Regions from separate parts of the Paenibacillus sp. FSL L8-0663 genome, predicted to be linked through region 2. Evidence: riboswitches for the same ligand, from Rfam matches in the RefSeq annotation. Region 2 holds a riboswitch; the other holds the start of a gene.
What was found. A riboswitch is a leader RNA that binds a small molecule or an ion and turns the genes downstream of it on or off. The one in region 2 is predicted to bind S-adenosylmethionine.
Positions count from the first base shown of each region.

Region 1: linked by a shared signal. The riboswitch ahead of MKY75_RS20095 (methionine ABC transporter ATP-binding protein) and the one ahead of metA (homoserine O-acetyltransferase MetA) in region 2 are both predicted to bind S-adenosylmethionine.

Region 1 is NZ_JBBOYM010000001.1:4,549,973-4,554,698, reverse strand. Features, by position in the region: gene MKY75_RS20105 (UbiD family decarboxylase) at 1-1,046, shown strand, start outside; gene MKY75_RS20100 (Cthe_2314 family HEPN domain-containing protein) at 1,097-1,822, shown strand; SAM riboswitch class I at 1,948-2,087, shown strand; gene MKY75_RS20095 (methionine ABC transporter ATP-binding protein) at 2,224-3,246, shown strand; gene MKY75_RS20090 (methionine ABC transporter permease) at 3,243-3,911, shown strand; gene MKY75_RS20085 (MetQ/NlpA family ABC transporter substrate-binding protein) at 3,986-4,726, shown strand, end outside.
Region 2 is NZ_JBBOYM010000001.1:1,606,286-1,611,011, reverse strand. Features, by position in the region: gene MKY75_RS07295 (PLP-dependent transferase) at 1-556, opposite strand, end outside; gene metA (homoserine O-acetyltransferase MetA) at 682-1,599, opposite strand; SAM riboswitch class I at 1,718-1,843, opposite strand; gene corA (magnesium/cobalt transporter CorA) at 2,396-3,331, shown strand; gene MKY75_RS07280 (HRDC domain-containing protein) at 3,492-4,499, opposite strand; gene MKY75_RS07275 (ROK family protein) at 4,666-4,726, opposite strand, start outside.

The sequences.
Region 1 (4,726 bases), 2.9 Mb from region 2:
TGGGAGGCAAGCTGCCCATGACAGAGGACCCGCTTGGGGGTCATCGGATTCCAGCAGAAGCAGAATTTGCAATCAGCGGTTATGTGCCACCTCATGAACGCCGTCCGGAAGGCCCGTTTGGCGATCATTTTGGATATTATTCATTACAGCATGATTTCCCTGTATTTCATGTCAAACATATGCATCACCGCAAGGATGCCATTTATCCGGCAACCATTGTAGGTAAGCCTCGGCAAGAAGACTACTACCTCGGTGAGTTTTTGCAACGTCTGCTGTCGCCTGCCTATCCGCTTGTGATGCCTTCCGTCAAGTCCCTGTGGGCGTATGCGGAAACGGGCGTACATGCGCTGGCAGCGGCAGTCGTACGTGAAAGCTACTCCCGTGAAGCGCTTGTATCCGGTTTTACCATTTTGGGTCAAGGTCAATTGTCATTGACCAAGTTCCTGATGCTGACAGATCGAGTCATTGATTTATCTGACTTTAACCTGCTGCTGGAAACCATTCTGGAGCGATTTAATCCAGCAAGGGATTTATTTATTTTCAATCACACGTCACACGATACACTCGATTACACAGGCCGCAAGCTGAATCATGGCAGTAAGGCGATCCTGATGGGAATAGGTGAGCCTGTACGTGAATTGCCTCGTGCCTATGAGGGAGGCGATCTGCCGGGGATTCGTGAAATTGAACCCTATTGCGGAGGTTGCCTCGTCGTATCGGGTGCGTCTTTTGAGCAAGAGCCTGAGCTGGCGGCACGTGTTTTGGAGCGATTAGCTGCGGGTGAGCAAGAGTGGCCGCTCGTTTTCATTGTGGACGATGCCAAAGAAGTCGTTCGTTCTCAAGCCTCGTTCCTGTGGACGGTATTCACTCGCTTTAACCCGGCTACGGATATGTACGCGGACAGCGAAGTGCGTTTGCATCACCTGAACTATAAGCTGCCGATTGTAGTGGATGCGCGTATGAAGCCGGGGTATCCGGATGAGGTGTTACCGCGTGAGGATATTGTTAAGCTTGTAGATCAACGATGGACAAGTTATTTCGCTTGACGCCCTAATTAACCTACAGCCGGATTTTACATTTATAAGGAGGCGTAAGCATGATACGCAAGCTACTGGGTGAGCCGCCACGTGTGAACAAGGGCATCCTGCTAGATGCCATGAATAGCATGTCAGATATGTTGAACCTGCTGGAGCGGCAAATTCAGGCTGGTGGAGATCCGACCCACGATTTTCGGAAGGCGGATATTTTGACACGCGGTCTAATGTCATCCTTGGATGAACTGGAGCAGAGCCATCATGCTGCCGCCTTTTTCCGTATGAAAGTGAAAGCCGGATATGCTGAAGATATGAGTGAGGATGAAAAATCCGACTATGCATTGTATGTTTTCTTTTATAAGGATGGGTTTGTGAGGGTATTTTCCATTTTGGATAAGCTGGGCAACTGGCTGAATGATCTGTATGATTTAAAAACAGGGCAGTATAAGGCGCATTATTCGTATTTTACCGTGTTGCGGCAACTCAAGTATCTCAAAATGCATCCTGTATTGACCGATAATTTAAATGATATCAAGGATACATACAACGATGCCATCAATCGGCTGCGTAAGCGGCGGAATACGGAGATACACTATATGAATACGGAAATGCAGGATGATCTCTGGCAACGACACCGAGCTTTGTATGGAAAAATCCAATTGGAGGACCTCGATCACCATTTGGAAGATTTGCAGCAGGGCTTGGAAATGGTGTGTCGGTCGTTGTCAATCGCCTTTACTTATACTGCGAAACAATGGGAGAACCGGGCAGTACGCCCAAAAATATGATAGAAAATATCCTTTGACAAAGCAATGTAAACTATCTATACTGAAACCTAGTTTCAGAAAAATGCTTGAATTATGTTTTTTTATATAAACTTAACGGACAGCTAAAGCTGGAGTTTAACATATTTTTCTTATCCAGAGAGGTGGAGGGACTGGCCCGATGAAGCCCGGCAACCCGTTCTTTCCCGGTGTAATACACTGGGAGGGAACATGATGGTGCTAATTCCTACAAAACCGCTAGAGTTATAGCGATTTTGGCAGATGAGAAAAGGATCGCAAGGTGGGGCCCTTTTCATTCTGTGAAAGGGGCTCTTTTTTGTATAAATAAATAGCGATTTTATACAATCCTGAGAGATGACAACTGGTAAAAAGGGTAAGGAAGAAGTGAAGGGGGTCGCAGCACGTTGATAGAGCTTAAGCAGTTAACCAAGCATTATGGCAAAGGCAACCGACGCGTTAATGCGCTGTCTGGGTTGAATCTTTCTATACAGCGTGGAGAAATATTCGGAGTGATTGGTCACTCCGGGGCAGGGAAAAGTACATTGATCCGCTGTATTAATTTATTGGAACGCCCTACTTCAGGTGAAGTATGGGTAGACGGGGTAAACCTCACTACTGTGAGTCAATCCCAGTTACAAATGCAGCGCCGAAAAATCGGAATGATTTTTCAGCATTTTAATTTGTTGTCTTCGGCGACGGTATATGACAATATTGCATTTCCGTTGCGGCTGGTAAACACGCCCAAGCAGAAGTTGGACCAGAAGGTTCGTGAACTGTTGGAATTGGTGGGTCTCGAAGAACACAGTGGAAAGTATCCGTCACAGCTCTCAGGTGGACAGAAACAGCGGGTAGGAATTGCGCGGGCGTTGGCTAGTGATCCTCATGTATTGCTGTGTGACGAAGCGACTTCTGCGCTTGATCCACAGACGACGGGGTCTATCCTGAAATTGCTGCTGGATATTAATCAGCGCTTTAATTTGACCATCGTGCTCATTACACATGAAATGCATGTCATTCAAAGCATTTGTGATAAAGTTGGCGTCATTCATCAGGGTGACATCGTGGAGCAAGGTCCGGTGGCTGAGGTATTTTTGAAGCCGCAGCACCAGGTAACCAAGGACTTTATCCAGCGGGAGTCAGAACATCCCGAGGAGTTGCAAGCAGCGATTGCGGCAGCAGGTGAGGGCGAGTCGGCACAGGTGGTGCGTATCTCCTTTTTGGGCAGCAAAACATATGATGCGATTCTGTCGCGTACGGCTCGAAGCACTGGGGTTGATTTTGCGATCTTGCAGGGAACCATATCTACGATTAAAAATGTACCCTATGGTCAGCTAATCGTTCGTTTTGAAGGAAATCATGAGGATATAGAGCATACGCTGCGCGAAGTGTCTGGGCAAGGACTTGATGTGGAGGTGATCGGACAATGAGCGAACTTGATTTTTCACAAGTGAGTTGGGAAGAGCTAGGGAATTCTACTATGGAAACCCTTCAGATGCTCGGTGCATCCGCATTGTTCACCCTCATTATTGGTTTGCCGCTCGGCATATTATTGTTTCTGGCGAGCCGCTCCTCGTTGACTCTGATGAAGGTGATATACATTGTATTATCATTCATCGTTAACATTTTACGTTCCGTGCCATTTATCATTTTGATCGTTGCACTTATTCCTTTTACACGATCGCTGGTAGGTACCTCGACCGGGGTGTTGGGAACCATCCCACCATTGGTTATCGGGGCTGCCCCATTCTTCGCACGTCTTGTCGAAACGTCTCTGCGTGAAGTGGACAAGGGTGTCATTGAAGCCGCACAAGCAATGGGGGCCTCGACAGGACAAATTATCCGGCGTGTGCTGTTACGTGAGGCACTTCCGGGACTGCTAGCCGCATTAACCATTACCGTCGTTACACTCGTATCCTACACGGCAATGTCCGGGATGATCGGGGGCGGTGGACTGGGTACACTGGCTATCAACTACGGCTATTATCGTTATGAAACGGCTGTAATGATCGTTGCGGTCGTGCTGATGGTCGTATTGGTTCAATTGCTGCAAATGGCGGGAGACCGTCTCGTGCGGCATTATACTCGAAAATAGGGAAAACATATAGATATCCTTATTGATCAGGACGTCTGCTCCTGAATATTACAAATTTTTGGAGGGGTAATAACATGAAGAAATGGGTATTGGCTGTATTAAGCTTGACATTAATTGCGGTGCTGGCTGCTTGCGGCACAAAGAGCACAACATCGGATACAAACAATGCGGCCGAAAATACAGGCGGATCACCACGTGAAGTGGAGCTGAAAGTTGGAGCTTCTCCTGTGCCGCATGCGGAAATTTTGGAAGCAATCAAACCTCAGTTGGAAAAAGAAGGGGTTCGTCTCCAAGTCGTTCAGTTTAACGACTATGTACAGCCGAACGTTCAATTGTTTGACAAGCAGTTGGATGCTAACTTCTATCAACATGTACCTTACTTGAATGTTATGAACAAAGAGCGCAAAATGAATTTGGTTTCTGTGGGCGCGGTTCACCTGGAGCCTTTCGGCATCTACTCCCAAAAATATAAAAAGCTTGATGAACTCCCAGATGGCGCAACGGTAGCCATTCCGAACGATGCAACAAACGGAGGCCGTGCATTGTTGTTGTTGGAAAAACAAGGTCTGATCAAGCTGAAAGACGCAAGCAACATTGAAGCTACGGTAAAAGATATTACTGAAAATAAGAAAAACCTGAAATTCAAGGAGCTGGAAGCGGCTATGCTGCCACGTCAGTTGCCTGAAGTGGACATTGCGTTGATCAACACGAACTACGCTCTGGAAGCTAAGCTGAACCCGACGAAGGATGCACTGGCACTGGAAGATAAAGATTCTCCATATGCTAACGTTCTGGTAGCTCGTCCTGATAATAAA
Region 2 (4,726 bases):
GCCGCTGGAAATATGGCGTTAGCAGCGTATTATCTACAATGGTAAGCAACTGATGTTGTGATGCCCATTTAGCCACCGCTCGAATATCAGTAATCATCATTAACGGATTTGTAGGCGTTTCTATGAATACAGCTTTGGTATTCGGTCGACATGACTGTTCGAGCGCTTCAAGATCGTTCGTATCCACATAACTGGCTGTCACACCAAATTTAGACAAAATACGCTCCAGCAAACGATACGTCCCGCCATACAGATCCAGCGATACTATGAGATGATCTCCCTGTCCAAACAATGCAAATACCGTTTGCAGCGCCGCCATACCTGAGCTGCATGCAAAGCCTGCATCACCCGATTCAAGTGCAGCAGAAGCCTCTTCCAGTACCTTTCGCGTGGGATTGATCGTCCGAATGTAATCAAATCCTGTGCTTTGACCCAGACGGGGATGGCGGAACGCCGTAGATTGGTAAATCGGGTAATTAACAGCCCCGGTTACTGGCTCTTCTACTGAACCGATTTGTGCCAATCTACTTTCGATTTTCCACTGTTTCTCACTCATATGAATCCTCCTGTTAACTTCCATAGTGGGTGCTATAACCAATCCTGCAAAAATGGATGTCAAAGACTATACTGCTGCGCTACTGCAAGGTGATACTCTACAAAGGTAAACTACATGCTCCTTTTTTAAATCTGGGGCCCGATATCATAAGGTGTTTCTTGGTATACATAATAGTTCAGCCAATTCGAGAATAATAAATTGGCGTGCGCCCGCCAAATTGAGGGGGGGGTGCGCTCAGGATCATCATTAGGAAAATAATTTTTGGGGACTTCAATATCCATTCCTTTGGCTACATCGCGGTCGTATTCCCATTTCAGTGAAAGCGGGTCATATTCAGAATGCCCAGTTACAAAAATTTGTTTACCGTCAAGCGTGGCTACGAGGTACACTCCAGCTTCTTCGGATTCGGATAAAACTTCTAATTCGGCGATATGATCAATATCTTCCCGACGAACCTCCGTATGCCTGGAATGAGGAGCATAAAACAGTTCATCAAAGCCGCGTAACAATTTTACTTTAGGTTTAATCACGGTGTGTGGAAATACACCGAAGCATTTGTAGTCGAGCCCATATTTAGGGACATCGAAATGATGGTATAAGCCTGCCTGTGAGGCCCAACAGATATGCATGGTCGAAGTTACATTCGTTTTCGTCCATTCAAAGATTTGCCGGATTTCCTCCCAGTAGTTCACATCCTCAAACTCAAGCTGTTCAACCGGGGCTCCTGTAATGACCATGCCGTCAAAACGACTGTTCTTGATCTCGTCGAACGTTTTATAGAACATGTTCAAATATTCTTGCGATGTATTTTTGGATACATGAGACTTCATGTGCACCAGCGTGACATCCACTTGCAACGGCGTATTGCCGACCAGGCGCAACAGTTGGGTTTCCGTCGTTTCCTTTGTAGGCATTAAATTCAAAATGGCGATACGCAACGGACGAATATCCTGATGATAAGCCAAGCTTTCATCCATTACGAAAATATTTTCGCCCTCCAGCACTTCCTTAGCAGGTAATGTGTCTGGGATTTTAATCGGCATGTAAACTCACTCCTTGTTCGGTAAGTTTTGCGAAAATCGTCTTGTTGAGATGCCGGGCATATAATAAAAAGACCTTTCTCTGGTTAGAGAAAGGTCATATTTGTATCCATATGCGCCTCTCTCATCTGTCAGGGCAACGCGCTTTGTACAAAGCGCGCGTCCTGCAAGAATTAGCACCGTGCGATTAAAATCGCCGGTTGCCGGGTATCATCGGGCTAGTCCCTCCACCTGCTCTTGATAAGATTTCGCTATATTCATTTTGGGTTCACAAAGTTCTTGTTGTTCACTTTAATGCATCGGCTGGGCTTCGTCAAGATGGGACTTGCAAATTTGTAACCTGCATTCACATTTTGTCTACCTTTTCCATAGGTTAAATCATATCCCTCCTATCGCTGAAGCTCTTGCCACTACTGTTGATTTTGCCCATGATTTTGCGCTTGAAAGGCCGTAGGCCGAGCGTTATACTATACAAGTGCTATTAGGCAAAAATATGGAGCAGTAGTGCAGACTTGAGTGTTTCCTGCGATACTGTGGCAATCTAAAAAAAGAACATTTGAGAGGTGAATCCGGAATGGAAGGCGACCCGAGTCCGAATAGGCGGCGATCCCTGAACAACAGCATAGGAATGACTTCAGCTTGCCGAAAGACGGGACGCCAGGCTCTGCATGCTCCAAAAGCCTCCGGCTTTTGATGAGAGTGCACGCTTACCCGCACCGGCTAACTGGCTAACTGAGTCCATTCCTTATGCTTAAGGTAAACGTATTTCCGTTACGGCGGAGCATAAGGAGTGACGTATATGAAAATCCGTTTGGTCAACAACGGGGTTTTTACCCCTGTCGAAGAAATTGAAATGGCGCTTACTGCACCGGCAGAAGGTTTTTATTGGATTGATGCCGATGTCGATGATTTGGCAGTGCTCCAGCCTTTATTTTCCATGCATGATCTTGCAGTAGAAGACTGTTTGAGTGAAGAAGAACAGCGTCCGAAGATTGAAATTTATGAAAGCCATTATTTTATCGTTGTAAATAGCATTCGTTTTGATGATGAAGAAATATTTTTGCGAGCTTTGAACATTTTTCTCGGCCGCCATTTTATCATTACGGTGACCAAGCAGAAAATCAATGAGCTTCGTACCCTCAAGCCTATGCTGTGGGAGCAAGAAGTCAGCCAGCCTGACCGTTTTATGTATCTGTTGGTCGACTTAATTGTTGACAACTATTTTCTGGTTGGTGACCGGATTGAGGTCCGCATTGAAAAGCTGGAAGAAGATATTCTAATGCATACGAAAAAGTCGCATTTGAACGAAATCATCGGCTTACGCAGTGAGATTCTGTGGCTGAAAAAAGTGTTGGGCCCGCAAAAAGAAGTCATCAATACCCTGAACAAGCGGGATTTGCGGCTCATCGACGATCAATTGCAAAAATATTTTAGCGACATTTATGAAAATGCTGTGAAAATTTCGGAGACTTTCGAAACTTACCGCGACTTGATGGGTAACCTTCGAGAAGCTTATCAATCCAGTATCGCCAACCGTGCCAATGAAATTATGCGTGTGTTTACAGCAATTACGACCGTATTTATGCCATTGACGGTCATTACCGGAATATATGGGATGAACTTCGATAATATGCCTGAGCTTCATACACGTTATGGCTATTTTGTCGTCATTGGTATTATGGTGGCATTAGGCGTCAGTATGTTCTGTATTTTCCGTAAGAAAGACTGGGTTTAAAAATAAAAGGGGAAAAAGTATCGAATTGGATACTTTTTTCTATTTTCAAGCTTGGTCATAAAAAGCAGCAGCCGTGTCCTGTGAGGAACTGGCTGCTGCTTTTTAGTATGTTGGACCCTGAATATACTTTAATACCCATCTTTATCCAACTAGTTCTATATTATCCAACATGTCGGCCGGGTACCTGCTGATGACGAAACCGTATACGGATCAGACGCAGACGCTCATAAATCTGATCCAGTCCTGTTTCGGTTGCCTTTTCTTCCCCATACACTTTCAGCATGACGGGCTTGAGCAACGTATCCCCCAACTCTTCATAAGCAGACCAGATAGCTGCCTGCTCCGCCTCAGATACATTCACCAATTCCTTGTGGATCAGCTTGTCCATATCAATACCGTCTCTATCCAAATGCTCCACAGCTTCAATCATCTCTCTACGATGCAAACCTGTCTTCATTCCGATATGCTCCAGTGAAAGACCGTCCGAAATGCCTTCAATAATCGTTCTAGTTAAGCTGAATTTGTTCAGCTCCTGCCTGTACTGGTTCTCTTTTTGCTTGTATAACCATGACAAAAAAACTTCTTCTTCCAGCGTCTCTGTTACCCAGTTCAACGGAAATGGCGTGGTCCGGTCATTTTGTGTCGTAATAGCCAATAGCTCCGTCCCATATTGCGACACCTTACCCTGACCCATACCAGGCAGCTCCAACAGTTCTTCTTCGGTATGGGGAAGATAAACGCTAATGAGTCGAAGCAATCGATTCGTAGCGATAAAATAAGGTGCTTTTCGTTCCGTTGCTGCTTTTTGCCGTCTCCACATCGTCAATTGCTCATACACTTCATCACGTGGAAACAAATCACTGTAGCAATACAGCTTTTGCAGCGTTTGTCCTCGTCCTGATGATCCTTCTTGCTCATGAAATACACCATGGATTAGGGGCCTGTAGCCCTCAGCCATTTTGAGCGCCAGCTCATGACGGTATACATGTAGTAATTCCTGCCACAAGCTGCCCTCATACCAAAGGTCGTCTATACTTTCATCCGGGACATGGTGTGTGCTCCAGCCTGCACTCCATTCCCCTTCATGCTGCCCAATCCATACCTGAGCAAAGTCCTCATAGCCCTGTTCATTCCGTTTGGACAAGCGATTTAAAAATACTATCTCCATGATTTCTTCCTCCCTCATATCGTTGAAAGACAGTCCCGCACAACACAAAAACGCAAAAAAAAGCACCTATCCTGCGTATTCGCAAGAAAGGTGCTTCCCTTTTTGAGCCGTACTATACTGTTGCCTATATAATAACCGTACCTTGGAGTGCCGTCAACCCTAAATTCTAATGATTCAGTTTTTCCTTTGCCAATGCCAGAGCACCGCACAATCCAGCATTATCACCC